DNA from 2 places in the Nocardia sp. NPDC003726 genome. Region 2 is predicted to be linked to the other one. Evidence: predicted binding sites of a transcription regulator. Region 2 holds the regulator's gene; the other holds the start of a gene.
What was found. The regulator HspR, encoded in region 2, represses chaperone genes until heat shock. The targets are predictions, from matches to a motif close to ANNTGAGTNNNNNNNACTCANNT.

Region 1: the regulator HspR is predicted to act here: its motif matches at 8,741-8,763, upstream of lon (endopeptidase La).

What each region holds. Positions count from the first base shown of each region.
Region 1 covers NZ_JBSFNF010000015.1:170,405-184,934, forward strand. Annotated here, with positions in the region: gene ACWDMM_RS20795 (MCE family protein) at 1-723, shown strand, start outside; gene ACWDMM_RS20800 (MlaD family protein) at 720-1,898, shown strand; gene ACWDMM_RS20805 (hypothetical protein) at 2,031-2,852, shown strand; gene ACWDMM_RS20810 (ribonuclease H family protein) at 2,929-3,501, opposite strand; gene ACWDMM_RS20815 (SRPBCC family protein) at 3,512-3,982, opposite strand; gene lhgO (L-2-hydroxyglutarate oxidase) at 4,121-5,305, opposite strand; gene ACWDMM_RS20825 (hypothetical protein) at 5,328-5,975, opposite strand; gene ACWDMM_RS20830 (TIGR03084 family metal-binding protein) at 6,324-7,115, opposite strand; gene ACWDMM_RS20835 (hypothetical protein) at 7,227-8,582, opposite strand; gene lon (endopeptidase La) at 8,843-11,170, shown strand; gene ACWDMM_RS20845 (PaaI family thioesterase) at 11,251-11,700, opposite strand; gene ACWDMM_RS20850 (TetR/AcrR family transcriptional regulator) at 11,697-12,281, opposite strand; gene ACWDMM_RS20855 (DNA polymerase IV) at 12,409-13,479, shown strand; gene ACWDMM_RS20860 (oxidoreductase) at 13,517-14,512, shown strand.
Region 2 covers NZ_JBSFNF010000011.1:196,016-210,545, forward strand. Annotated here, with positions in the region: gene ACWDMM_RS17650 (IniB N-terminal domain-containing protein) at 1-3,139, shown strand, start outside; gene ACWDMM_RS17655 (dynamin family protein) at 3,177-5,039, shown strand; gene ACWDMM_RS17660 (dynamin family protein) at 5,036-6,592, shown strand; gene ACWDMM_RS17665 (HhH-GDP family DNA glycosylase) at 6,717-7,361, shown strand; gene ACWDMM_RS17670 (zinc-binding dehydrogenase) at 7,368-8,531, opposite strand; gene dnaK (molecular chaperone DnaK) at 8,911-10,758, shown strand; gene grpE (nucleotide exchange factor GrpE) at 10,755-11,414, shown strand; gene dnaJ (molecular chaperone DnaJ) at 11,439-12,602, shown strand; gene ACWDMM_RS17690 (heat shock protein transcriptional repressor HspR) at 12,602-13,021, shown strand; gene ACWDMM_RS17695 (FAD-binding oxidoreductase) at 13,553-14,530, shown strand, end outside.

The DNA of each region.
Region 1 (14,530 bases), on a different contig from region 2:
GCGATGCTGCACGACGGCGACACCCTCACCATCGACAGCACCTCCGCGGGCGCGACCGTCGAGCAGTTGCTGATCTCGGTCTCCATGCTGTTCAACGGCGGCGGCATCGCCAGCCTCTCCAAGCTCGGCTCGGAGCTGGACTCCATCGTCGGCGGCCGGGGCGAGCAACTCGCTCACCTGATCACCGAGATGACCGGCGTTGTCGGCAGTCTGAACGCCAACTCCGCGCGGGTGGACAGCGTGCTCGGCGAGTTCAGCACGCTCGCGAACACCATCGAGGGCAGGCGGGCGGAACTCGGCGAGGTGGCCGACACGCTGCCGCAGATGATCGGCGCCATCGCCGAGAACAACCGGGCCCTGGGCGATCTGCTCACCAAGTTGTCCACCACCAGCGCCGCCCTGGGCGACTACGCGAACACCTCGACCGAGACCCTGAACGGACTGCTGGACAACACGCGTCAGCTGATGGACGCGATCGCCAAGACCGGTGACGGCTTCGGCGTCCTGCTGGACCGGCTGCGGGTGATCCGGCCGAAGGTGGACGCGACCTTCCGCGGCAGCAGCTTCGCGGTCTACGCGACCGCGACGAACCTGGACATCAGCGCGCTCACCGATCCGGAGCACGGCAAGATCCAGGACCTCAACGACCTGCAGGACTTCGCGGGCAGCCTGATCCAGGTGCTGCAACTGGTCCAGAGCCGAGTGGCGGGAGGACAGCGATGACCTCCGCGCGCAAGCTGTTCGGCAGCAAGATCTTCCTGTCGAACCTGGGTCTTGTGCTCGTGCTGCTGGTCGGCGCCGCGTACCTGATGATCAACGTTATGCGGGTGAACCCGCTGCGGTCCGACTACACGGTCACGGTGAATCTGGACCGCTCCGGTGGTCTGCAGCCCGGCAACGACGTGACGTTACGCGGCTGGCGCATCGGCAAGGTGACCTCGATCGAGCTGACCGATCGCGGCCAGTCCATCGCCGCCACCGCGCAGATCGAGTCGAAGTACAAGATCCCGGTGGACACCCAGATCGCGGTGCAGGCGCTGTCCGGTGCGGGTGAGCAGTACATCGACTTCCGGCCGAACGCCGAGCAGGGGCCGTATCTGGCCAACGGCGCGGTGATCAAGTTCGATCCGGACAAGATCCACACGCCCACGCCGGTGTGGTCGGTGCTGGACAACGCCAGCGCCCTGATCGCCCAGATCAACCCCGATCACTTCCAGGTCATCCTCAACGAGCTGGACATCGCGCTCAGCGGCGGCCCGGATCAGCTGCGCGGGCTGGTCAACGGCATCAGCTTGGCGATGGCGGGCCTGGACTCGCTGCTGCCGCAGACCACGAACCTGATCACCAACTTGCGCACCATCGCGAACACCACGTCCATGGCGCAACCGGATCTGGCCACGCTGACCCGCAACTCCGGCGTGCTGTTCGAGCAGTTCAACAACGCCAACGCGGAACTGCAACGAGTGCTCGAGCAGGCGCCGGGCCAGCTCACCAGCCTGGGTGCGGTGGTGGACAAGACGGCCGATCCGATCACCAGCCTGGCCACCAATTTCCAGGCGATCACGAAAGCGGCGCAGCTGCGGCTGCCCGCGCTGCGCGCGCTGTTCCCCTCGCTCGCGGTCGGTGGCGAAGCGCTCGGCGTTCCGGCGCACGACGGCGAGTTCCACGCGATGATCGACATCTGGCCGCGGCCGTTCTGCACCTACAACACCCCGAAGATCCGCAACGAGGTCGTGCAGGACGGCACGATCCCGAAGTGGAACTACTGTGAGAACCCGCCGCCGGGTCAGCAGATCCGCGGCGCCGCCAACGCTCCGCGGCCGGACGTGCCGAACAACGGCGCGCACATGCCGCCGGGTGTGGATCCGAACGAGCGGACGCTGCCTCCGGTGCGGTGAGACGTACCCGGCCCTGCGGTCATCCCGCCGGCCGGGCATACTCGCCGGTGGAACGCTCGAGGTTCGCTGTCGCGGACCACTGAAGCCAATCGGTGCGCACCGACGCGCGCCGGGAAAGTGCAGGTTTTATCGATGTCTACCGACGACGCCGAGACCGGCAAGGACGCCGAGACCACGGCCGCCGCCTCCGACCAGGACACCGACGCGGTGACCGGGAAGTCGCAGGACGCCGCTGGCGCGGCGACGCCCGACCTGTCCAAGGCGGAGAAGGCAGACAAGGCCGAGGCAGGCGCGAAGCAACAGACAGCGAAGGGCGAGTCCCGCAAGGACGCACCCGCGCGGCCCGCGAAGTCCACGTCGCTTCCGCTGGTGGCCGCGTTCGTGGCCGGCGTGCTCGCGGTCGCGGCGATCACCGCGGTGGTGGTCTTCTTCTTGCAGGGCAAGGACCGCGGCGACAAGCTCGACGCGATCCGCGACTCCACCAACGCCGCGTGCGAATTCGGCAAGGACGTCTCGGTCTACGACTACTCCAAGAACCTCGACGACTACTTCGCCACGGTGAAGGCGGGCTCCTCGGGCGAGTTCCTCAAGGAGTTCGACGACGCGACCAAGGCGCTCAAGGACGCCATGGTGCAGGCGCAGGTCAAGTCGTGGGTCGACGACGTGCAGTGCGGCTACCAGTCCGGTGACAAGACCTCGGCCAAGGTGCTGGTGACCCTCACGCAGTACCGGACCAACTTCACCCAGGCCAACCCCGAGCGGCAGTTCGTCGTGGTGATCGCCCAGCTGTCGAAGTCGGGCGACAAGTGGCTGGTCGAGAAGCTCGATTCGCCGATGCTGAAGGGCGCGGGCACCGGCCTGCCTGGCGCTCCCGCACCGGGCGGTGCTCCGGCGCCGGGCGGCACTCCGCAGCCCGCACCGTCTGGTCAGCCCGCACCGCAGCCGGGCAACTAGCCGAGCGCCTCCGGCGGTGGGCCGAGCCACCACCGCCGGAGGTCATTCGGGCAGCCTGCGGCGCTTCGCCGCGCGATCAGAACAGCGTCAAAGCCTGTGGCGCCGACGGCGCGGCCGCCTTCCCCGCGGCCTTGTCCTTCGGCGCTTCCGGCGCCGTCGGCGTTTCCTCCACAGTCACCGCGAGCATTTCCACGGTGTTCGCCTCGGCGACAGCCGCGGTGACCGCGGCCTGCCGAGCCGCTTCTCCGGCCAGCGCATCGGCCTGTTCGTTGAAGTAGTTGCCGACATGCCCGCGGACCCAGCGGAACCGGACCGGGCCCGGCCTGCTCGCGATGGCCTGATCGATCTGCCGGACGAGTTCGACGTTCTTCACCGCGCCACCGGTCGAGGTGCGCCAGCCGTTGAGTCGCCACCCCGACACCCACTCCGAGGCGCACTTGATGGCGTAGAGCGAATCGCTCTCGATGAGCAGGGGTTCGGATCCGGGATGGGCGACGATCGCTTCCAGCACCGCGCGCAACTCCGCGACCTGATTGGTTCCCGACGCGGCTCCCCCGCTCGCCGAAGAGCCCTGATGATTGACCCAAGCCCAGCCGATGGCGCCGCCGGGATTGCGGAGGCAGGATCCGTCGGTGCTCACGATGATCATGGCTGGCACCCTACGCAATCCGACCGACAAGATCGGTACCGTGGAATTCTTCTATCTCCCTTCGTAGCCGCGACTCCGTGCGCCGCAACGCCGATTTCACGGCGGCGTCCACCAAGCCGGCGCCCAGACGCCCGAGTGCCCCGCGAGGCGGACTGTACTCCGCCTCCGAGGTCAGCACCGAGCGTCCGTAACCGAGCGGGTCGAAGCGCAGCCGCAGCGTGCCGGAGAAACGCCCGCGCAGGGTGTACCCGATCACCGCGTTGGGGCGGTATTCGGTGATCTCACAGGTGGTGGTCGGTTGCCAGAGCGCGAGGCGGCTGCTGACGGCGAACACCGCGCCGAGCCCGCGGTCCCGGTCGCCGGTCGGTACGAAGTCCGCGATGCCGAACATCCAATCCGGTACGAAGAGATGGTTGTCGGTGTAGTTGAAAGCGACCTCGACAGGCGCTCCGACGTCACTCGCGTACTTGATGTGGCCCATAGGCCCTCCCTGTCCCACGACTGGCGTCAAAAGTACTACAGCTGTCCTCTTTATTCGAGAGCTCTGGGCGATTTGGTGCATGCAATCGCAAGATTGCGACCGAGTGGTTGCTTGGGAGAACCGGCCTCGCACGCCTGTTCAGAGCTGATCGACGATGTGCTCCGCGATCGGCATGGCCGAGGTCGCCGCAGGTGAGGGGGCATTGAGCAGATGCACCGAGCGCTCGGTGCGTTCGATCAGGAAATCGTGCGCCAAGGTGCCGTCGCGCAAGACCGCCTGTGCGCGAATTCCGGCTTCCCGGGGAAGCAGATCGGCGAGGGTCAGCTCCGGGCAGTAGCGGCGGCACTGTGCCAGGTATCCCCGCTTGAACAGCGAATTGCGCAGCTCACGCAGTCCGGTGCGCACATTCGCCTTGGCGACGCGGTGGAAGCCGCTGAAGCCGAGCACTTCTCGTGCGTCGCGCAAGTCGACGCTGCCTTTGCGGTAGCCCTCCCTGGACAGGCCGAGCACCGCGTTCGGGCCGACGGTGAGCGTTCCGTCGATGGTCGGGCTCAGATGCACGCCGAGGAAAGGTAATTCGGGATCGGGAATCGGATATATCAACGTGCTGACCAGGCCGTTGCGCTCCTGCGGCAGCTGATAGTACTCCCCGCGGAAGGGAACGATGCGAAAGTTGGTGCGCAGTCCGGCCGCCCGTGCCATCCGGTCGGCTTGCAGCCCCGCGCAGACCACCAGGCGACGCGCCGTCCACGAGCCGGCCGGTCCGGCGGCGGTCACGGCGTCCGATGTCTCGGTGAGCGTCGCGACCTCGGCGCCGAACACGAATTCGCCTCCGGCGCTGCGCACTTCCCCGGCCAGCGCTTCGGTCACCGCGGTGAAGTCGACGATACCGGTGTCCGGGACGAAGAGCGCGCCGACACCGGTGACGTTCGGTTCTCGCCGCGCGAGTTCGGCGGCGTCGATCAGCTCGACATCCACCCCGTTGACGACGGATCGCTCGTGCAGTGCGAGCATGCGCGTGTACTCGGCGTCGTCTGTGGCGACCAGCAACTTGCCGCAGACCCGGTGTGGAATATCGTGTGCCGCCGCGAACTCCTTGGTCCAGCGCGCACCACGGCGGCACAGCCTGGCTTTCAGGCTGTCCGGCGGGTAGTAGATGCCGGAGTGGATGACGCCGCTGTTGTGCCCGGTTTGATGGACGGCAAGGCGCTCTGCTTTCTCCAGCAGCACCAGGCTGGCACCGGGATGGCGCGCCAGGATCCGGTGCGCGGTCGCCACTCCGACGATGCCGCCGCCGATGACGCAGAAGTCGTAGGCGCTCATGCCGAGCAGGGTAAGCGGTGGGTCACACCACGGTGGAATCCGCCGCACCGCGCGCGGGCGCGCGCTCGTCGGTTCCCTTCGGGGCGGGGTGACGATCCAGCTGAACGCCGTGCTCGCCCAGACTCGGGTCGGAGAACGCCACTCGCACTTCGCCCCGCTGGGTATCGAGATCGGTGCGCATCGTGGTCACGTTGCCCGCATTCGGCTCCGGCCTGGAATCGGAGTGCAGCAGACCCGTGAGCATGGTCAAGGCATTCGTGTCCACGGTGACCGAGACCGTGTCGGCCTCGCCCTCCGCGACTCGCGCCCCGACGTAGGCGTCGCCGATCCGGACCGTACCGCCCACCGGGGTGCGGGCAGGAGGTGTGGTAAGCGAAGCAGCTTGCTGCTCAACCTGTTCCGGCTCGGCGACATGGGACTCGGAAACCGTTGCGGACAAGACGAAACTGTTGCCGGTCAGCACGGGATCGAAGTCCCTGCCGTGTCCGTGGCGGGGCTCATCCGGGGCGGCCGGGGTGACCGGCGCGGCGATCGGAGTATCGGGGCGCTGCGTATCGGCGATCTGGTGGACGATGTACGCGCCCGCCGCGACGGTCAGGCTCAGGCTGGCCGCACCGGCGAGCACGACGGCGGCATGCCGTGCGACCTGGGCAGGCCGGTGTGCTGTCACGATGCGCTCCTTTCCCTGCGACGCCGCTCCCCACAGGCGACCAGCACCGTGGAAAGCTGTACGCGCGACCAGATTACCTGTGCGGTCGTGGGGCATACCGCATCGGAGAGAGCAGGATCACAAAGGGCGCGGGCGGGGGCACGAGCCGACGCGCCCCGGTCTGTCTTGCGCGGATGTTTCCGGGAGCGCACGGGCGGGTAAATATCGGATAGCTGGCGAGCGCCATTCTCGACTGCCACCTCGAGACACCCGGCCAACGGCGTCCGGCCGTCGACATGAACACGGCGCACCCAAGTGTGGCGCTCGCCCGCTCCCGCATCATCGTCGATCGGGTCGGGTGTGGGCGGGTCAGGTGAACTGGCCCGCCGTCCTTCCCTCGCCCGACGGACCCGCGAAAGCCTGTGCGATGGTGAGCCATTCCGCGGCGTCCTCGCCGTACGCGACGAGTGCCAGGTCGTCCGGATGGCGGCGCTGGGTCACCAGCAGGCAGAAGTCGAGCGCCGGTCCGGTCACCCGCTGTTCGGCGTCCTCCGGTCCCCAGGACCAGATGGTGCGATCCGGCGCGGTGAGCTCCACCCGGAAATCCGCTGCGGGCGGGTTCTTTCCGTGCACGGTGTAGGCGAAGTTCCTGGTGCGCACGCCGATATGGGCCACGGTGCGCAGTCGCGCCGTGGGCGAGCGGCGCACCCCGATCGCATCGGCCACGTCCTGTCCGTGCGCCCAGGTCTCCATGATGCGGGCGGAGATCATCGACGCGGCGCTCATGGGCGGGCCGAACCACGGCAGTTTGGCGCCGGCGGGCACGGCGCGCAGCGCGGCGGCGAGCGAGGCGCGCCCACGCCGCCAGCGGTCGAGCAGCTCGGCGGGCGGTTCGGTCGCGGCCTTCTCCGCGGCCTCGTCGACGAAGGTGAGCGCGCGCGGCCCGGCCTCGGTCAGCAACTGCTGGAAGCGGGCTGCGTCCGCGGTGGCGATCGTCGCGATCTCGTCGGTCCAGGCCAGGTGCCCGATCTGATGAGCGATGGTCCAGCCGGGCGCGGGTGTGGCGCGGGCCCATTCCTCGGGCGCCAGCGGGGCGACGAGTCGTTCCAGATCCGCGCATTCGTCGGCGAAATCGCCGAGCAAAGCCTCTAGGTCAGCCATCTGTGCCCCTGCCGTCCGGGCCCACCGCCTCGTGCGCCACCGTGGTCCAGCATCGCAGCGAGCCCAAAAAAAGGCAAGCATGCTTGTTTTATCTCGGGGACGACGGGCCCGTTACCAGCCGAAAAGGAGCAGGTGGGCGGCTCCGACGACGAGGCCGAGCACCGCGCCGTGCAGATACAGCAGCCAGGCGTCCTGCTCGACGGACGCGTAGAACATCTCCATGAACTCCCCCGGAGTGAGCCGCCGCAGCTTACGCGCGGCGAACTCATCGATGGTCTTGGCCTGCTCCCGGGTGAACTCTTCGTCCTCGACGAGGGTCGGCGCCAAGCCGACGGCGGCGCCCGCCGCGCCGACGGTGAGGTTGTCGAACTGACGACGCCCCAGCGCCGCCCGCACCAGTGTGGTGGTCGGCCCGAGCTGACGGTTGATCTCGTCGGCGATCAAGCGTTCCAGCAACTGCCTGGTCTTGTCCCCGTTCGGGCCGTCGAGCAGCTCCTTGGACAGATTCGGCAGCGTCAGCACCTGGTAGGCCAGGATGTGCGCCAGATCGGTCGCCGCCTGCGGCTGCCGTTTCGCCAGCAGCGCTTGCTTCCACAGGTACTTGTACCTCGGTTGCGGGTCGCCCGGCTCGAACACCATCTTCACCGCGATGACGTTCACGATCACGCCGATCGCCGCCGAGACGAGCAGGACGATCACCCACCCGGGTACCCAGCCGAGCACCGGAATCTGCTGGTGCACATGCAGGTACAGAGCCAGCAGCACGCCGAAGGGCGCGCCGAGCAAGCCGATGCGCACCATGAAGCGCAGTTCGGGCGCCGCGATGGTGGTGGTCAGGTCCTTGAGGATGGCCGGGTTGTCCTGCAGATAGCGGATCACGAAGCCCTTGATGCCGATCAACTGGTCGACGTTGTCGCCGAGCGACGCGAACGCGCGGCGCGACAGCGCGGGCAGTTCCCGATCCACCCGCTGGTAGATCAATTGCTTGGCCGCGCGCGGCACCGTACGCCACAGGTCGGGGTTCTCCCGGTACATCAGCTCGTCCACCAGTGGGCGCACCTGCTCGCGCGCCAGCACCGCGATGTAGTCGGCGATGCCGTCGAGATCGAGTTCGTGGATGAAGTCCTTGGGACTGCCGATCCGCATCAGGGCCTTGTCCACGCAGATGCTGGCCATCTTCTCCGCGCGCGCCGGGATGAAGCCCTGAAATCCGAGGCGGCGGCCGTCACCGGAGAAGGTCGGCAGCACTTGCACCCGGCGCGGGAAATACGGGTAGAGCACGTGCAGACCGGGGATGCGGATGCCGCGAAAGACGATCGGCCAGAACAGCATCAGCACGCCGGTCCAGTTGGTCAGCCATCCCGCCAGCGCGCTGAAGATCGGGAACGTGATCAGGTCGACCACGAACTTCGGCTGCCCGGTCAGGCTTTCCCAGTCGATGAACACGCCAGCGGCGAGCGACGACATCGATGGGACTCCCTAAGCCGATCCGGCGGTACCGCCGGTATGAGATACCAAGGTCACAACGTTCTCATTGCCTTGGACGGGGTGTCAACGCGAAGCCGGCCGCGACTTCGCCGTCAGCGAACGGACCGGTCGGGGCGGAACAAACCCACTCGCCCCGGGGTTGAGTAGGCATCGCTCAACTTTTGGAAGGGTCGAAGAACGTGACTACACCACAGAACCTGCCGGTGCTGTTCCTCACCGATCCGATCGTGCTGCCGGGCATGGTCGTGCCCATCGAACTGGACGAATCCGCGCAGGCCGCGATCGACGCCGCGCGCGCCGCCAAGACCGACGCCGTGCTGCTCGCGCCGCGGCTGACCGAGGGCTACGCCACCTACGGTGTGGTCGCCACCATCGAACAGGTCGGCCGGATGCGCGGCGGCGCTCCTGCCGCCGTCCTCAAGGCCGAACGGCGCGCCAAGATCGGGCACGGGGTCACCGGTCCCGGCGCCGCGCTGTGGGTCGAGGCCGAGCCGGTCGAGACGCCCGCCGCCGACGGCCGCACCAAGGAACTGGCCGCGGAATACAAGAAGCTGGTCGTCTCGGTGCTGCAACGCCGTGAGGCCTGGCAGATCATCGACGCGGTCAATCAGCTGACCGATCCGTCGGCCATCGCCGACACCGCGGGCTACGCCCCGTACCTGACTTCCGAGCAGAAGCGCGAACTGCTCGAGACCCCCGACGTGGCCGAGCGACTCACCACCCTGATCGAGTGGACCAAGGCGCACATCGCCGAGGCCGAGATCAGCGAGAAGATCAGCGAAGACGTGCGCGAGGGCATGGAGAAGAGCCAGCGCGAATTCCTGCTGCGCCAGCAGCTCAACGCCATCCGCAAGGAACTCGGCGAGGACGAGCCGGACGGCGCCGACGACTACCGCACCCGCGTCGAGCAAGCCGATCTGCCCGACACCGTGCGCGAGGCGGCGCTGCGCGAGGTCGGCAGGCTGGAGCGAGCCAGCGATCAGAGCCCGGAATCCGGCTGGATCCGGACCTGGCTGGACACCGTGCTCGAGCTGCCGTGGACGGTGAAGACCACCGACAGCACCGACGTCTCGGCCGCTCGCGCGGTGCTGGACGCCGACCACCACGGCCTGGAAGAGGTCAAGGACCGCATGGTCGAGTACCTGGCCGTCCGCGCACGCCGGGCCGCCCGCGGCCTGGAGGTCGTCGGCGGACGCGGGTCCGGCGCGGTGCTGGTGCTGGTCGGCCCGCCCGGTGTCGGCAAGACCTCGCTGGGCGAGTCCGTGGCGCGCGCTCTCGGCCGCGAGTTCGTCCGCGTGGCTCTTGGCGGCGTGCGCGACGAGGCCGAGATCCGCGGGCACCGCCGCACCTACGTCGGCGCCATGCCCGGCCGGATCGTGCGGGCCATGAAGGAAGCCGGTTCGATGAACCCGGTCGTCCTGCTGGACGAGATCGACAAGGTCGGCTCCGACTTCCGCGGCGACCCTGCGGCCGCCCTGCTCGAGGTGCTCGACCCGGCGCAGAACCACACGTTCCGCGACCACTACCTGGATCTCGACCTGGACCTGTCCGACGTGCTGTTCATCGCCACGGCGAACGTCATGGAGACCATCCCCGGCCCGCTGCTGGACCGGATGGAGCTGATCACCGTCGACGGCTACACCGAGGACGACAAGGTGGCCATCGCGCGCGACTTCCTGGTGCCGCGGCAGCTGGAGCGCAACGCCCTGACCGCCGACGAGGTGTCGGTGACCGAGGAGGCGCTGCGCGAGATCGCCGCCAACTACACCAGGGAGGCCGGGGTCAGGCAGATGGAGCGGCTGATCGCCAAAGCGCTGCGCAAGGCGGCCACGCGGCTGTCGGAGCGCGAGGCCGGATCGGGGTACGACCCCGAACTGGGTTACGAGGAGAAGGTCGGCGCGGGGGCCCTGACGATCGGTCTGGACGACTTGAAGGATTACCTGGGTCGTCCTCGCTTCACCCCGGACTCGGTGGAACGCACGGCCGTTCCCGGTGTGGCCACCGGCTTGGCCGTGACCGGCGCGGGCGGCGACGTCCTCTACATCGAGGCGAACGCCGCCGAGGGCGAGCGCTCGCTGACGCTCACCGGCCAGCTCGGCGACGTGATGAAGGAGTCGGCGCAGATCGCGTTGACCTACGTGCGTTCGCACCTGGAGGAGATCGGCATCGAGCCGTCGGTGCTGGATCGCAATATCCACATCCACTTCCCTGCGGGCGCCGTGCCCAAGGACGGACCGTCGGCGGGCGTCACGATGGTCACCGCCCTGGTGTCGCTGGCGCTGGGCCGTCAGGTGCGATCGGACGTCGGCATGACCGGTGAGGTCACGCTGAACGGCCGGGTGCTGCCGATCGGCGGCGTCAAGCAGAAGCTGCTCGCCGCCCAGCGGGCCGGATTGAAGACGGTGTTCATCCCGGCGCGCAACGAGCCGGACCTGGACGACGTACCGGCGGAGGTGCTGGCCGCGCTGGACGTCCGGCCGGTCGCCGATGTGGCCGACATCCTGGCCTACGCGATCGAGCCGGTGGCCGAGCCCGCGTTGGGGCCCGCCTTCGCGGCGACTGCCTGACCTGGGCTGACGGGCCGGGCACGGGAACGATTCCGTGCCCGGCCTTTCGTATTGCGAAAGGGCCGTCGCTCGATGCGAGGTTACGAGCCGTTCGTGCCGGTCAGGTCGGTTTCCGCGAGCCGCGTCGTGCCTTGGCCCACCGCGCACAGGATCGGTTCGCGGTCACGGCTTTCCGCGTAGATCTCGCAGTGGGCCACCGCTTGGCGGCGCGTCGCCCCCGTGACAGTTGCCTCGATGCGCAATCGTTCGCCCGCGGCGGGACGCAGGTAGGTGATGGTGACGCCGCCGGTGAGCACGTTCGCGCCGAGCACCGTTCCCGCGGCGAAGGTGAGGGCGTTGTCGGCCGCGTACGCCAGCACGCCGCCGTGCACATAGCCGAACTGCTGGGTCAATTCCGGGCGCAATGGGATGACCAGGGTCGCGGCGCCGTCGCCGAACGCGGTGATCTCGGTGCCGACCAGGGTCGCGAAGGGCTGTGCGGCCAGTATCTTCTTGGCGCTGTCGAGGTCGAGGGTCATGGTGGTCGTCATCGGGACATCTCTTTCGCGGCTCTGGGGCGGTCGGCGGCGAGGGCGAGCCAGGCGGCATCCGCGAGTTCCCCCGCGACTCGATCGGGGGCGAGGCGCATTTCCCCGCCGAGCCACTGGCGCGTGTATTCCTGCGCCGGGCCGAGCCACAGCGCGTAGACAAGGTCGATCGGAAGATCCCGCACCGCCCCGTACCCAGCGTGCGTGCGCCACCACCGAGTCACGTCGGACATGAAGCGGCGATTGCCCTCGCTCTCGCGCACCCCTGGCGGCCGCGCCGCGGTGAGCACGGTGGCGCGGTATTGATTCTCGCTCACCCAGCGCAAGTGCTCGTGCACGCCGGCGACGACGCCTTCGCGCGCGTCGGCGCTGTCACCGACCACCGCCCAGAAATGCTCCTGATAGTCCGCCAGCGCGTTGGCCCAGACCTGCCGGTACAGGTCGGACTTGTCCGGGAAATGGTGATACAGCGCGCCGACGCTGGCGCCCGCCGCGGCGCGGATCTGCGTCAGCGTCGCGTCGAGGGCGCCGTGCTCGGCGAACTGGCGCTCGGCCGCCAAGAGCAACCGATCTCGAATCTTCATAACCAGAATTTAGTTCTGTTTTTGCGGCCTCGCAATGGCAGGGTGCGCGAGGGCGCGGTGCTGCCGGTCGGCGGGCGATCGGCGCAATCCAGACCGGTGTGTCGCACCCCTGCGGTAAGAACGGCATGTGGCCAGATGGCTGTTGCACGTCGACCTCGATCAGTTCCAGGCGGCGGTGGAGTTCCGCCGTCACCCGGAACTGCGGGGACTGCCGGTCATCGTCGGCGGCAATGGCGATCCCAGCGAGCCGCGCAAGGTGGTGACCTGCGCGTCCTATCCGGCGCGCGCGTTCGGCGTGCGGGCCGGGATGCCGCTGCGCAGCGCCCAGCGCAAGTGTCCCGACGGCGTGTTCCTCCCCTTGGACATGGCCGCATACGAGGACGCTTCCGACGAAGTCATGGCCCTGTTGCGGACGTTTCCGGGACGGGTCGAGGTGTGGGGCTGGGACGAGGCGTTCCTCGCCGCCGACACCGACGATCCGGAAGCCCTCGCGCGGCAGGTGCGCGACGCCATCGCCGGACTCGAGCTGACCTGCTCGATCGGCATCGGGGACAACAAGCTCACCGCCAAGCTCGCGACCGGCTTCGCCAAGTCGGCGGGCAAGTCCTCGGCCGAGCCCGCCGCCGGCGCGGGCGCCGCCGCGGGCGTCTTCCGGCTCACGGCCGCGAACTGGACCGAGGTCATGGCCCACCGCCCGACCGACGCGTTGTGGGGCATCGGCAGCCGCATCGCCGCCCGGCTCGCCGAACTCGGCATTCGGACTGTCGGCGAGCTGATAGCGGCGGACCGGCATCGCCTGGCCGCCGAATTCGGGCCGAACACCGGTCCGTATCTCTGGGTGCTCGGCCACGGCAAAGGAGATACGGACGTCACGACCGAACCGCGAATCCCGATCGGGCGCAGCAAATCCGAGACCTTCCCGCACGATCTGACCGATCCCGGCGAGATCCGCGCCCAGGTCGCGCGGCTGGCCACCGAGGTCGCCGAGGAGATGGCCGCGGCGGGCCGGATCGGCACCCGCGTTTCGGTGACGGTGCGCACGAACACCTTCTACACCCGCAGCAAACAGGAGAAATTGCCCGAACCGACCATCGACGTCGCGCGAATCGCCGAGACGGCGCTGCGCATCGTCGAACGGTTCGACCTCGACCGCCCGGTTCGTCTGCTCGGCGTGCGGCTGGAACTCCTGCCGCAGTAGCTCCCGGACCCGTCCCTACGCTCGTATGCTCGTCCGCATGGAGTTCTGGGCGATGGTGGCACACGAATCGGATAGCGGGATCGTCCTGACCCGGCAGCAGGTCGGCGAGGATTTCCTCGGGCCGGGTGACGTGACGATCAAGGTGCACTACTCGAGCGCGAACTACAAGGACGGTCTGGCGATCACCAAGGGCGGCGGTGTGGTGCGCGACTACCCGATCGTCCCCGGCATCGATCTCGTCGGTGAGGTGGTCGAGTCCGCCGACGACGATTTCGCGCCGGGTGACCAGGTGATCGCACACGGTTACGACATCGGCGTTTCGCACAACGGCGGCTTCGCCGAATACGCCAGGGTGCCGGCTGAATGGGTGGTCAAGCTGGATGGGCTGAGCCTGCGCGACGCCGCCGCGCTCGGCACCGCCGGGTTCACCGCTGCCCTGAGCGTGCAGGCCCTGCTCGATCGCGGCCTCATGCCGGACGCGGGCCCGGTGCTGGTCACCGGCGCGACCGGCGGAGTCGGCAGCGTGAGCATCGACATCCTCTCCGGCCTCGGCTTCGAGGTCATCGCGTCCACGGGCAAGACCGACGCGAACGATCTGCTCAGCGAGATCGGCGCGAACGAGGTGATCGGCAGGTTGCCGGAGGACCCGAACGCCAAGCCGCGGCCGCTGACCAAGGCGCGGTGGGCCGCGGCCGTGGACAGCGTCGGCGGCGCGTCGCTGGCCTACGTGCTCAGCGCCATCGGTTACGGCGGCGTGGTCGCGGCGAGCGGGCTCACCGGCGGACCTGAGCTGCCCACCACGGTGATGCCGTTCATCCTGCGCGGCGTCACCCTCGAAGGCATCGACTCGGTCAACCTGCCCATCGATCGCCGTCGGGAGGTCTGGGCACAGCTCGGCAAAGAACTACGCCCGCAGCATCTTTCGGCGCTGCAGAACTACGCGCCGATCACCGATGTGGAGAAAGTGCTGCACTCCATCCGCGACGGCAGCCATCGGGGGCGCACCGTGCTCGGCGTCATGAATGAGTTCTGACCGAAGGTCCTCGGCTCC
Region 2 (14,530 bases):
ACTGGGGACCGGCCTCTCCACCAGTATCGACGCGGCGATCGGCGCGGGTGCGGGCCTCGGCGCGGGCCTGGAAGGCGCGGCGGACGTGGCGGCGGGCTTGGGCGCTGGGCTGGAAGGCGCGGTGGACGCCGCGACCGGTCTGACCACGGGCCTGGAAGGCGCTCTGGGCGCCGGTGCGCAGGCGGGCGCAGATCTGGGCGCGGGCCTCGGCGGGGTGATCGACGCGACGACCGGTTTGACGACCGGGCTCGGCGCGGGTCTGGAAGGCGCGGCGGGCGCCGCGGGCGATCTGACCGCAGGCCTCGGCGGCGCTGTGCAGACGGGCGCTGACCTCGGGGCAGGTCTGGGCGCCGGTATCGGAGGTGCCGTCGACGCGACGACCGGCCTCGGCGCAGGCCTGGAAACCGCCATCGGTGGCGCGGCGGACATCACCACGGGTGTCGGCGCAGGTCTGGAGGGTGCTGTGCAGGGCGCCACGGACATCTCCGCGGGATTGAACGCGGGGCTGGAAGGTGGTCTCGGCGCGGCGACCGACGTGACCTCGGGCCTCGGCGCGGGTCTCGAGGGCGCTGTGGACGCGACGACCGGCCTCGGAGCGGGTCTGGATAGCACGGTCGGTGGCGCGGTGGACCTCACCACCGGTATCGGCGCGGGCCTCGAAACCGGCCTCGGCGCGGCCACCGATGTGACCGCGGGGCTCGGCACCGGTGTCGGCGCTGGACTGGAAGGCGTTGTGGACGCGACGACGGGACTCGGTGCCGGTCTGAACGCCGCGACTGATGTCACCACGGGTCTCGGTGCGGGTCTGGGCGGGGCCGCGGGTGCGGCCACTGATCTGACCGCAGGTCTCGGCGCGGGCCTGGAGGGTGCTGCCGACGCGTCGACCGGCCTCGGCGCGGGTCTCGGCGGAGCTGTCGATGCGGCGGGCGGCCTTGCTACAGGCGTGGATGCGGCGCTGGGAGCTGGTGCCCAGGTAGGTGGCGGTCTGGAAGGCGCCATCGATGCGACGACCGGGCTCGGTGCCGGTTTGGGTGGTGCCGCTGATGTCGGCGCGGGTGTCGGAGGCGCCGCCGCGGGTGGCCTGGCCACGGGTTTGGATGCGGCGCTGGGGGCTGGCGCTGGTCTGGAAGGCGCCGTCGACGCGACGACCGGCCTCGGCGCGAACTTGGGTGGTGCGGCTGACGTCGGCACAGGCCTGGGTGCGGGACTCGGTGGAGCCGCGGGTGCGGCGACCGATCTCACGGCGGGTATCGACAGCGCGATTGGCGGGGTGGCGAACCTCGGCACCGGTGTGGGTACGGGACTCGAAGGGGCCGTCGACGCGACAACCGATCTCGGCGCGGGCATCACGGGTGCTGTCGATGCCGGTCTCGGTGCGGGTCTAGACGGCGCGGCTGATGTCACCACGGGCCTCGGTGCGGGCCTCGGAGGAGCCGTGGACGCGACAACCGGCCTGAACGCAAACCTGGGAGGGGTTGTGGATAGTTCCGCCGGTGTCGATGCGGGGCTGGGCGGCGCCGCGAATTCGGCGACGGGTATCGGTGCCGGTGTGCAGGCTGGGCTGGAGGGCGCGGTTGATGCGTCGACCGGTTTGGGGTCGAATGTTGGTGGGGCTGTGGATGGTTCGGCCGGTGCTGCGATCGACTTGACCGCTGGTCTCGGTGCGAATCTCGGTGGCGCTGCGGATGCGGCCGCGGGCGTTGGCACCGGTGTGCAGGCTGGGCTCGGGGGTGCGGTTGATGCGTCGACCGGTCTGGGGACGAGCCTGGGAGGGGTTGTGGATGGTTCTGCGGGTGCCGCGACGGACTTGGCCGCCGGTCTTGGTGCGGGGCTCGGCGGCGCTGCGGGTGCGGCGGGTGACCTCGGCGCCGGAGCGGATCTGGAAGGTGCGCTGAACGGCGCCGGTGAGGTGACCACCGGTCTGGACGCGGCGCTGGGAGGCGGCGCGCAGGCGGGTGCCGGTCTCGGCGCTGGAGCGTCCACCGGATTGCACGGGGCGGCCGACGCGGGTGCGCAGATCGGGTCCGGTCTGGAGGCAGGCCTTGGCGGCGCGCTCGATGCCGGCGGGCAGGCGGCCACCGGGCTCACCGGCGGCATCGGTTCCGCGGCCCAGGGTTCCGGTAACGCGGCCGCGGGGCTCGGAGGCAACTTCTCCTCCGCCGTCGGCGGTGCCGGAAACCTCGGAACACAGGCGACGGCGGGTCTGGAGACCGGGCTCGCGACGGGTCTCGGCGCGGCCGTGAACACCGGCGCGGAACTCGGCGGTGGACTGGACAGCTCGCTGCACACCGGTGGGCAGGTCGGCGGGGGCTTGCAGAGCGGGCTCGGTGGCGCGTTCGATGCGGGGCCGCACGGTGCCAGCGGCCTGGAAACGGGCCTGTCCACCGGCGTGGGCGGCGCGGTACAGGCCGGTACGGGCCTCGGAACCGGGCTGACCGGCGCCATCGGCGCCATCGATGCCGGCGCTCAGGCGGGTTCGGGCCTCTCGGCCGGGCTCGCTTCGGGCCTGTCGACTGGACTGGGCGCGGGTGCGGAAGCCGGTGCAGGACTTGCCGCCGGAATTCAAGGCGCGGCCGGTTCGGGTCTGGAGACCGGACTCGGCGCTGCGGGCAACGTGGGTGCTGGTCTGTCGAGTGGTCTCGATGGCGCATCGAGTGCGGGAGCGCATCTCGGTTCGGGCTTGGAGACTGGACTCGGCGCTGCGGGTAACGCGGGCGCGGGTCTGTCGAGTGGCCTCGAAGGAGCCTCGAGCGCGGGAGCGCACTTCGGTTCGAGTTTGGACGGCGGCGTCGGCTCGCACGCGAGCTCTGGCCTGTCCTCGGGTCTCGACGCCACGGGCGGACTCGGCGGTGCGGCGCACTCGAGCGTGAGCGGCGCGGCGGACGCGGGCGCCGGGCTGGCTGGCTCGGCCGGCGGCGCGGCGCACGGTGCGGTGGACACCGGCGCCGGTCTCGGCGGCAGCGTCGGCTCGACCGCGCACACCTGGTCCTCGCTGGACGTGTCGAGCGCTTTCGGTTCCGGCCTGGACAGCTCCGCCAGCGGCCAGGCCGACGCGGGCCTGTTCGGCGAGAGCCACGCGGGCACGGAGTTCAGCGGTTCGGCGGGCGCCGAGCTGGGTGGCGATACATTCCTGCACTGACAGTTGCCCGGTAATACGGAAAGAGGTCCATACCGCGATGGGGACACCCGCGCCGAACGCCACTCCACCGGCGGTACCGCTGCTGTCGGTACTCGGTGAAACCATCGCGGCGGCCCGCGCCGCCGGCCGCAACGATCTGGTCGGCCGCCTGGAAGTGGCGGCCGACCGGGTCCGCGACCCGCGGCGGCGCATCGTCGTCGCCGGGCAGCTCGACCAGGGCAAGAGCCGTTTCGTCAACGCGCTGCTGAACCTGGACATCTGCCCGGTCGGCGACGACGCGACCACGGCGGTCCCGATGCTGCTCGCGCACGGTCCCGAGCCGCGCGCGGAGCTGGTGCTCGCGGCGCACGGCGACTCCAGCGGCGCGGAGACCAGGGTGGCGGTGCCGATCGCGGAGATCGGCGCGATCGACCAGCGCGCCCCGATCGCGCAGGGGCGGCGGATCGTGCGCCTCGAGGTGCAGATCCCCAACGCGCTGCTGGCCGATGGCATCGTGCTGATCGACACCCCGGGCGTCGGCGGCCACGGCAATGCCCACGCGGCAGGCGTGCTCGGATTGGTGCCCGCCGCGGACGCGGTGCTGGTGCTCTCGGACGCCTCGACCGAACTCACCGAACCCGAGCTGGCGTTCCTGCGGCAGGTGCGGGAACTGTGCCCGACGGTGGCGCTGCTGCTCACCAAGACCGACTTGTACCCGCACTGGCGTCAGGTGCACGAAGCCGATCTCGGCCATCTCGCGCGCGCCCGCCTGGACGTGCCGATGATCCCGGTGTCGTCGCTGCTGCGCAGTCACGCCATGCGGTTGCAGGACCCGCAGTTGGGTGTCGAATCCGGCTTCGGCGTGCTGTACACCTTCCTGCGCGACCAGGTGGTCGCGCGCGATCAGCTGGCCACTCGCACCGCCGTCGCCCGCGACATCCGGTCCGCCGCCGAGCATCTCGCGCTGGCTCTCGGCAGTGAATTGGTCGCGGTCCGCGATCCGGCGCAGGGCGCGGCGGCGGTACGCGAGCTGCAATCCGCCCGTTCCGCGGCGGAGGAACTGCACCGCAGGACCGCCGCCTGGCAGCAGACGCTCGCCGACGGCATCACCGACCTGGCCGGGGACGTCGACCACGATCTGCGCGACCGCCTGCGCAATCTCGCGCGCACCACCGAGGAATGGATCGACGAGCACGATCCAGGCCGGCACTGGGACCGCATCGCCGAACACCTCACCGGCACCGTCGACACCGCGCTCGGCGACAACCTGCTGTGGACCCACGCGCGCGCGATCCAGCTCGCCGAGCGCGTCGCCGAGCACTTCGCCGAACTGGGCGCCGTCGACCTGCCGGACGTGCGCCCCGGCGCCGGCGCCGACACCGGCCGCGCCGTCACCGGCACGCTCGCCGATCTCGAGCCGGACATCGGTTTCGGCAGCAAGCTGCTCGTCGGCATGCGCGGCTCCTACGGCGGCGTGCTCATGGTCGGGCTCGCCAGCACCTTCGCCGGCCTCGCGATGCTCAACCCGATCTCGATCGGCGCGGGATTGATCGTGGGCGGCAAGGCGTTCCGCGACGACAAGCAGGCCAGGCTGGCCAAGCGGCGCAACGAAGCGAAGGCGGCGGTGCGCCGTTTCGTCGACGATGTGGCGTTCCAGGCGGGCAAGGAGTCGAAGGATCGGCTGCACCGGATCCACCGCGCCCTGCGCGACCACTACGCCGGCGTCGCCGAACGCAGTCTGCGCTCGATCGACGAGTCGCTGCGGGCCGCGCAGGAGGCGGCGAACATGGTGGCCACCCGCCGCGCCGAACGCGGTGCGCAGCTGGAACAGCAGCTGCGCGTGGTCGCCGAACTGCGCCGCTACGCCGATGCCATGCAGACCGCACTACCGATGGGACCCGCCGGTACGGTAACCCCGTGAGACGTGATGGTGACGCGGTGCCGGGAATCGTCGCCGAGGCGCATCGGCTGGTCGGGGCGGCGCAGGCAGCGCTCGCGGGGGAGCCGCGGCCGCGCGCCCTGCTGGCCGACTGCGCCCGCAGATTGGATCAGCCGCTGCGGGTCGCGCTCGCCGGTTCGATCAAGGCGGGCAAATCCACCCTGCTGAATTCGCTTGTCGGACAGGACATCGCTCCCACCGACGCGACCGAGTGCACCAGGGTGGTCACCTGGTACCGGTACGGTTCCACGCCGAGCGTGACCGCCTACGCCCCCGACGGCGCCCGCGCGCACGTAGTGGTCCGCCGCGGCAGCGGGACGCACGGGCTGACCTTCGACCTGGACCGACTGAACTGGAACGCCCCGGCCCCGCGCGAGGTCGACCATCTCGAAGTCGAGTGGCCCGCCGCGACGCTCGCGCACACCACCATCATCGACACTCCCGGCACCTCGTCGCTGTCGCGCGAGGTCTCGCGGCGCACCGCGCGTCTGCTGACCCCCGGCGCGGACGAGGAGCGGTCCGAGCAGAGCATCGCCATTCCGGGCGCCGACGCGGTGGTCTATCTGCTGCGCCGGTTGGACGCGACGGACGTGCAGTTCCTCGAGCGCGTCGGCGCGGGCACTGCCGCCGCCGCCAACGGCGGACCGGGCGCGCCGGGTCCGCTGGGCATTGTCGGGGTGGTCTCGCGGGCCGACGAGATCGGCGCCGGCCGCATCGACGCGCTGCACTCGGCGCGTGAGGTCGCCGCGCGTTTCGCCGGGGAATTGGAACGGACGGGCTTGTGCCAGGCCGTGATCCCGGTCGCCGGGCTGCTCGCGTTCGCCGCGGCGACGCTGCGTCAGCAGGAGTTCGCGGCTTTCGAGGCGCTGGCGCGGGTCCCGGTCGACGACCTGAGCGCCGCGTTGCTCTCGGCGGACCGTTTCGCGCGCGCCGACGTGCCGCTTCCGGTCCCGCCGGAGCTGCGCGCCCAGCTCGCCGAGCGGTTCGGGTTGTTCGGCATCCGTATGGCGGTCACGCTGATTCGGCTCGGCGTGCGCGACTCGGCCACCCTTGCCGCCGAATTGACCAGTCGCAGCGGCGTGGACGAACTGCGCTCGGTGCTGGACGTGCAGTTCGGTCAGCGCGCCGATCAGCTCAAGGCGCACTCCGCGCTGACCGCGCTGGCCCGGGTGCTGACCGCCTACCGAGGCACCCAGGCCGATCGCCTGCTGCCCAGGGTGCGCACCTTGCTCGCGGACGTACACGGTTTCGCCGAGCTGCGCCTGCTCGGCCGCCTGCGCACCGACGAACTGGCGCTGCCCGCCGACGATCTCGCCGAACTGCACCGCCTCATCGGCGGCTCCGGGATCGCACCGCATCTGCGCCTGGGTCTCCCCGCCGACGCGCCGCTGCCGGCGCAGCGCGCCCAGGCGATGGCCGCGGTGCGGAAATGGCGCGCGCGGGCGCGTCACCCGCTCGCCGACCAATTCACCGCCACGGCGTGCCTGACCGCCGCTCGCAGCGCGGAAGGCACGCTGAGCGTGCTGCCGGAATGATCGGCCGGTGAATACCGCCTCCGAAGCGCCGTGACCTGCGGCGACGGGCGTATTCCCCGCTGACCGCCGCCGGTGTAGTCGCCGTGGGGCCGGGTATGCGCCCTGGTAGCGAGAGGAGGTAACGATGAGCCAAGAGGACGTCGTACACGAATTGCTCGTCCGTGCGGGCACGGGATATGCCGAGGAAGCGGGCATCACCCTCGACGACAAACCGGCCGCACTTTTCCAGTTGCTCATGCTTTCCCAGCTGCTCAGCGCCCGTATCTCCGCGGAGATCGCGATCGGGGCCACGCGAGAACTGATCAGCAGCGGCTACCGGACGCCGCACCGGGTCGCGGACGCGCAGTGGCAGGAGTTGGTCGACGCGCTGGGGCGAGGGAACTACCGCCGCTACGACGAGAGCACCGCGACGCGACTGCACCACAATGCGTTGCGCCTGCTCGATCGCTACCACGGTGACCTGCGGGAACTGGCGAAGAAAGCGGACAACGACCCGCAGCGCGCCGCGGAACTGCTGCAAGAGTTCGACGGGATCGGTCCGACCGGAGCCCATATCTTCCTGCGCGAGATCCAGGACATCTGGACCTGGGTCCGGCCGCACTTCGACGAACGCGCTCTGCGCGGCGCCAAGCGCGTCCAGTTGCCGGAGGATCCCGACCGGCTGGCGCGGCTGGCGCCGGATCACCACACCGCCGAACTCGCCGCCGCGCTGGTGCGGGTGACGCTGGACGAGAAGATCGCCGACGAGGTCTTGGCCGCCGCGCCCTGATCGAGCTCAGGCGGTGGCGGCGCCCGCTGCGCGCGGGTCGATCAGGATCTTCGCGTGCCGCTGCGGGTTGCCGAGCGCGGCGAAGGCGTCCGCGACGCCGTCCAGCCCGACGGTCCCGGTGATCAGCGGGCTCGGGTCGACCTTTCCCTCGGCGAGCATGTGCAGGGTGTCGCGGAACTCGCCGGGGTCGTAGCCGAGCACGAACCGCAGTTCGATCTCCTTGTTGATCGCCATGGCGGGATGGAAGCGGTCGGTCTCCATGCAGACCCCGACCACGACAACGCGTGACAGCGGAGGCGCGGCGGCGAGGATCTGATCGATGATCCCGGGTACGCCCACGCATTCGAAGACGACCGGACCGGCGGGTCCCGCGTTCACCGTGTGAGCGAGGCGGAAGACGTACCACCACGGCAGATTCGGCACCCGCCGCAAGCGTTCCATGGTGTCGAACCCGAGTCCGAGGATGTCGGTGACGCCGTTGATCCGTCCCTTCTTCGGTGCGGCCGTCCAGGGTGACTCGGTCGCCGGATCCACCACGACGTCGGCGCCGCACGCCGTGGCCAGTTCCCGTCGGCGCGGGGAGAAGTCGCTGGCCACCACGGTGCGCACGCCCGCGGCCTTCAGCATGCTGATCACCGCGAGGCCGATCGGCCCGCAACCGATGACGAAGGCGGTCTGCCCCTTGCCGACCCGGCCCCTGCGCACGGCGTGCCAGGCCACCGCCATCGGCTCGGTCAACGCGGCGTGCTCGGCGGACAACCCGTTGGGCACCGGCATGGTCATCGATTCCTGGACCACCACCTGTTCGGCGTAACCGCCGGGCGCCGCGGTCGACAGTCCGACCAGGTGGGGTTGCCCGCCGTGCCGGACGATCGGCAGGGCCACCACCGGCGTTCCCGTCTTCCACCGCTTCCGGCACTCCGGCCCGTAGTCGACCACGGTGCCGCTGAATTCGTGGCCAAGCACCACGCTCTGATCCGAACGCATGAAGTGGTCGTAGCCCGTGGCCACGGCCAGGTCGGCCAGTTCGTCGGCATGGGTGCGGGCATGCAGGTCGGAGCCGCAGATACCGCAGCGCGCCACGTCGATCAGCAGTTGCCCCGGACCGGGCCGTGGCGTCGGCACCTCCGTGACCTCGAATTCGGCGGCGGTGACGACGGCGGCCCTCATGGCGACTCCTCGGATCGACGGCGCACGGATGGGGTGCCCCGCCGTCACCCTACTGCGGCCACGATCCCGGCCGCACTCGCTCAGGGGGCCGTCCAGCGCCCTCGATTTATGACGCAGATCACAGCTACGTGCCGCCTCCGGGGAATTAAACGCGCGACTCGCCCGTTGAGCTATTCGACAAGATTGAGCGTGCAGGACTCAAGTTTCGGTTGACTCCGAGACTCCTGCGGGGCAGGATTGAGCCGACCACGCTCAGTGTTGCTGGGGCCGTGCTCCGTGAGGTGCTAGGGGCGAGGTCTCGCGGCGTCCTTCGCGGCGTCACAGGGCGGTTTTCGCCCGGCACCGACACACATTGGTACGTCAATTAGGAGGAACCACCATGGCTCGTGCGGTCGGAATCGACCTCGGGACCACGAACTCGGTCGTCGCCGTTCTCGAAGGCGGCGAGCCGGTCGTCGTCGCCAACTCGGAAGGATCGCGCACCACCCCGTCGATCGTCGCGTTCGCGAAGAACGGCGAGGTACTGGTCGGCCAGCCGGCCAAGAACCAGGCTGTCACCAACGTCGACCGCACCATTCGCTCCGTCAAGCGGCACATCGGCACCGACTGGACCGTCGAGATCGATGGCAAGAAGTACACGCCGCAGGAGATCAGCGCCCGCACGCTGATGAAGCTGAAGCGCGACGCGGAGGCCTACCTCGGTGAGGAGATCACCGACGCGGTCATCACCGTGCCCGCCTACTTCGAGGACGCCCAGCGGCAGGCCACGAAGGAAGCAGGCCAGATCGCGGGCCTGAACGTCCTGCGCATCGTCAACGAGCCCACCGCGGCGGCGCTGGCCTACGGCCTGGACAAGGGCGACAAGGAACAGACCATTCTGGTCTTCGACCTCGGTGGCGGCACCTTCGACGTCTCGCTGCTGGAAATCGGCGAGGGCGTCGTCGAGGTCCGCGCCACCTCCGGCGACAACCACCTCGGTGGCGACGACTGGGACGAGCGGGTCGTGCAGTGGCTGGTCGACAAGTTCAAGGCCAGCTCGGGCATCGACCTGACCAAGGACAAGATGGCCATGCAGCGGCTGCGTGAGGCCGCCGAGAAGGCCAAGATCGAGCTGAGCTCCTCGCAGAGCACCTCGATCAACCTGCCCTACATCACCGTCGACGCGGACAAGAACCCGCTGTTCCTCGACGAGCAGCTGACCCGCGCCGAGTTCCAGAAGATCACCTCGGACCTGCTCGACCGCACCCGCGCGCCGTTCCAGTCCGTGATCAAGGACGCGGGCATCAAGGTGTCCGACATCGACCACGTGGTGCTCGTCGGCGGCTCCACCCGTATGCCCGCCGTCTCCGATCTGGTCAAGGAACTGACCGGCGGCAAGGAGCCCAACAAGGGCGTGAACCCGGACGAGGTCGTCGCCGTCGGCGCCGCCCTTCAGGCCGGTGTGCTCAAGGGTGAGGTCAAGGACGTCCTGCTGCTCGACGTGACCCCGCTGTCGCTGGGCATCGAGACCAAGGGCGGCGTGATGACCAAGCTCATCGAGCGCAACACGACCATTCCGACCAAGCGCTCGGAGACCTTCACCACGGCCGACGACAACCAGCCGTCGGTGCAGATCCAGGTGTTCCAGGGTGAGCGCGAGATCGCCTCGCACAACAAGCTGCTCGGCTCCTTCGAGCTGACCGGCATCCCGCCGGCCCCGCGCGGCGTGCCGCAGATCGAGGTCACCTTCGACATCGACGCCAACGGCATCGTGCACGTCACCGCGAAGGACAAGGGCACCGGCAAGGAGAACACGATCAAGATCCAGGACGGCTCCGGCCTGTCCAAGGAGGAGATCGACCGGATGATCAAGGACGCCGAGGCGCACGCGGCCGAGGACAAGGCGCGTCGCGAGGAGGCGGAGACCCGCAACCAGGCCGAGTCGCTGGTCCACCAGACCGAGAAGTTCATCAAGGAGAACGAGGACAAGGTCCCCGCGGACGTCAAGACCAAGGTCGAGGCGGCCATCGCCGAGGCGAACGAGGCGCTGAAGGGCACCGACATCGCCGCGGTCAAGGCGGCGGTGGAGAAGCTGGCGACCGAGTCGCAGGCGCTCGGCCAGGCCATCTACGAGGCCTCCGCGGCGGACGCCGCCGCGCAGGGCAACGGCGCGTCCAGCGCCGCGTCGGATGACCAGGTCGTGGACGCCGAGGTCGTGGACGAGCCGGTCGACACGGAGAAGAAGTGACCGAGGCCAACTCCGAGAAGGAGCCGATCACCTTCGTCGACAACCGGAAGATCGATCCGGAGACCGGTGACGTCCGGCAGCAGGCCGCGGACAACGGCGCCGCGGCCGCGCAGGCCCCGCAGGCGGACGAGGGCGTGGAAACCGGCAACGGCGACGCCCTCGCCGACACCATCAGCGGCGAGCTCGCCGAGCGCACCGCCGACCTGCAGCGGCTGACCGCGGAGTACGCCAACTACCGGCGGCGGGTCGAGCGCGACCGCAAGGCCGCGATCGATGCCGCCAAGGCGTCGGTGGTCACCGAGCTGCTCGGCGTGCTCGACGATCTCGACCGCGCGCGGGCGCACGGTGACCTGGAGGCGGGCCCGCTGAAGTCGGTGGCCGACAAGCTGTCGGCCGCGCTGCTCAAGCAGGGTCTCGAGGAGTTCGGTTCGGAGGGCGAGCCTTTCGACCCGACCCTGCACGAGGCCGTGCAGCACGAGGGCTCCGGCCACGACCCGGTGATCGGCATTGTGATGCGCAAGGGCTATCGCTTCGGCGATAGGGTGCTTCGGCACGCGCTCGTCGGGGTAACCGACGGCGTGGCCGATGTGAAGGAAAACGCTGTTCCACCGACTGAAGAGGCATCGGATGTTGATGCCGGCGCGAACGAACAATAAGGACGCGAGAGGAGGAGATGCTCGGTGAGCCAACGGGAGTGGATCGAAAAGGACTTCTACAAGGAGCTGGGTGTTTCCTCCGGCGCCTCGCAGGACGAGATCAAGAAGGCCTATCGCAAGCTCGCCCGCGACTTGCACCCGGACGCCAACCCCGGTGACACCAAAGCCGAGGAGCGGTTCAAGGCCGTCAGCGAGGCGCACGCCGTCCTGTCGGATCCGGCCAAGCGCAAGGAGTACGACGACACCCGCAAGCTCTTCGCGGGTGGCGGCTACGGTCGCGGTGGGTTCGGGTCCGGCGCGGGCGGCGGCTTCTCGCAGGAGTTCAACCTCGGGGACCTCTTCGGCGGCGCCGCGGGTGCCGCCGAAGGTGGCCTCGGCGACCTGCTCGGCGGTCTGTTCAACCGGGGCGGCGGCACGCGGACCTCGAGCCGCCCCCGCCGCGGCGCCGACGTGGAGACCGAGACCACGCTCGGTTTCCGGGAGGCGGCTCAGGGCGTCACGGTTCCGCTGCGGATGACCAGCCCGTCGCCGTGCACCACGTGTCACGGCAGCGGAGCCAAACCGGGCACGAGTCCGCGAGTGTGCCCGATCTGCAACGGGACCGGCATCGTCAGCCGCAACCAGGGCGCGTTCGGCTTCAGCGAGCCGTGCGACGAGTGCCGTGGCAGCGGGTCGATCATCGACGACCCGTGCCTCGACTGCCAGGGCAGCGGCATCCAGAACCGCACGCGCACCATCACGGTGCGGATTCCGCCCGGAGTCGGTGACGGGCAACGCATCCGGCTGGCCGGTCAGGGCGAGGCGGGGCTGCGCGGGGCGCCTTCGGGCGACCTGTATGTCACCGTGCACGTCAGCCAGGACAAGGTCTTCGGCCGCAACGGCGACGACCTGACCCTGGTGCTTCCGGTCAGTTACAGTGAATTGGTCCTCGGCACCACGGTTTCGGTGCCCACGCTGGACGGGCGGGTCGGCGTCAAGGTGCCTCCGGGCACCGCGGACGGCCGTACCCTGCGGGTACGCGGCCGCGGCGTGCCCAAGCGCGGTGGTGGCGCGGGCGATCTGCTGGTCACGGTGAAGGTCGCCGTGCCGCAGAAGCTGGACGACAACGCCATCGAGGCGCTGAAGCGCTATCAGGAGGCGGAGCGAGCGGGCGGCTTCGATCCACGTGCGGGATGGGCAGGTGCGTGATGTCCTCGGAACCGAAGAACGCGTCCGGCGGGTCGCGGGCCGAGTTCTTCATGATCTCGGTGGCGGCCCAGCTGGCCGGCATGCACGCGCAGACGCTGCGCACGTATGACCGTCTGGGACTGGTCACGCCGCAACGTACTTCGGGCGGTGGTCGGCGCTACTCGGCCCGGGACGTGGAGCTGCTGCGCGAGGTACAGCGGCTGTCCCAGGACGAGGGCGTCAACCTGGCGGGCATCAAGCGCATCATCGAACTGACCAATCAGGTGGAGGAGCTGCGCCGGCAGGTCGCGGAACTGTCGGCCGAGCTGGAGCGGACGCGGGCGGCCTACCGCCCGGATCTCGTTCCGCAGCAGCGCAGTACCGCGCTGGTCGTCTGGCAGCCGCGGCACCGTCGCGAAGACGGCCAGCGCAGACGATAACCGAAACGACGACGGCCCCGGCCTCGGTCGCACTTCGCGATCCGGCGCCGGGGCCTTCGTCGTTCGCGCCCGGTGTGTCACAGATTTGCTGAGAATAAACCAGAACATGTTCGACAGAATCGGCTAGACACAGGTCATTTCGTTGTCGAATCAACTGGGAATTTCTACCATAGACTCGCTTACGCAACCGTATCGGTTTGCCCGATTCGATCCATCTGCGCCAGTTGTGGTGTTGCCCCGAAGTCGCTAGAACAGACCAGTCGGGACGTAATTTCCTAAGTGTCCCTTGTCGATCCGGGGTGTGGAAGACCAATTACCTGTGGAATCTACGGCCTCTCAGTCGGTTTCTCTGGCGTGTCTCCCGGAATATCCTCGTTTCGACGAAATTCCGAGCGGGATGTTCCTTCGAAAGATTCCGTTGCTGGCAAACCTCGCCTACACTCCTTTCCATCGGCTGCTGTCGAGTGGCCCCGCAGCACCTCACTCGCCGGCATGGTTCGTGAACGAGTGCGAAATGGGGTTGTGATACCGATGGATTCACGCGCTGTCGCTTTGATCAGAACTACTTTCAAGGCGGTTGCTGCGGAGGATGGGGGGCCGGAGAAACTGGCGAGATCGTTCTACGCGATCTTGTTCACCGACTACCCGCACGTCCGCGATTTCTTTCCCGCCGCGATGGACCTCCAGCGCGACCGGCTGGTCAAGGCGATCTCCTACGCGCTGGACCGGTTGGAAGAGCCCGACAAGCTGCTGCCCTTCCTGTCCCAGCTCGGCAGGGACCACCGCAAGTACGGTGTGCAGCCCGCGCACTATGCCGCCGTCTCCACGGCGCTGAAGACCGCCGTGAAGGTGTTCGCCGGCACCGAGATGTGGACCGACGAGGTGGACCGGGCCTGGGACGAGGGCCTGAAGATCATCTCCGACACCATGATCGGCGCCGCGGAGAAGGAGACTACGCCGTCGGCGTGGACCGGAACGGTGATCGAACGCCGCGAGGTGCTGCGCAACCTGGTCGTCGTCCGGCTGCAACTGGATCAGCCGATGCGCTACGCCGCGGGCCAGTACCTGAGCGTGCAGATCCCGTCACGGCCGCGCATGTGGCGCTACCTCTCGCCCGCCGTGCCCGCGAATGCCAACGGCGAGATCGAATTCCACGTCCGCAGCGTGCTGGGCGGCTGGGTCAGCTCCGCCATCGTCGGCCAGACCGCCGTCGGCGACCAGTGGCTGCTCGGCTCACCGCTGGGCGGCTTGGGCGTTCCGCGCAACGCCAAACGCAAGATGCTGATGGTCGGCTGCGGCACCGGCATCGCGCCGCTGCGTGCGCAGCTGATGGCGATGGCGATGCGGCGGACCAATCCGAAGGTGCACCTGTTCGTCGGCGGCCACCACCCGTGCGACCTCTACGACCTGGAAACCTTGAGCAAGCTGGCCATGGCCAACCGCTGGCTCACGGTCACGCCGGTGAGCGAACACGACGAGAACCCCTGGTGGTACGCCGAACCGGAGGAA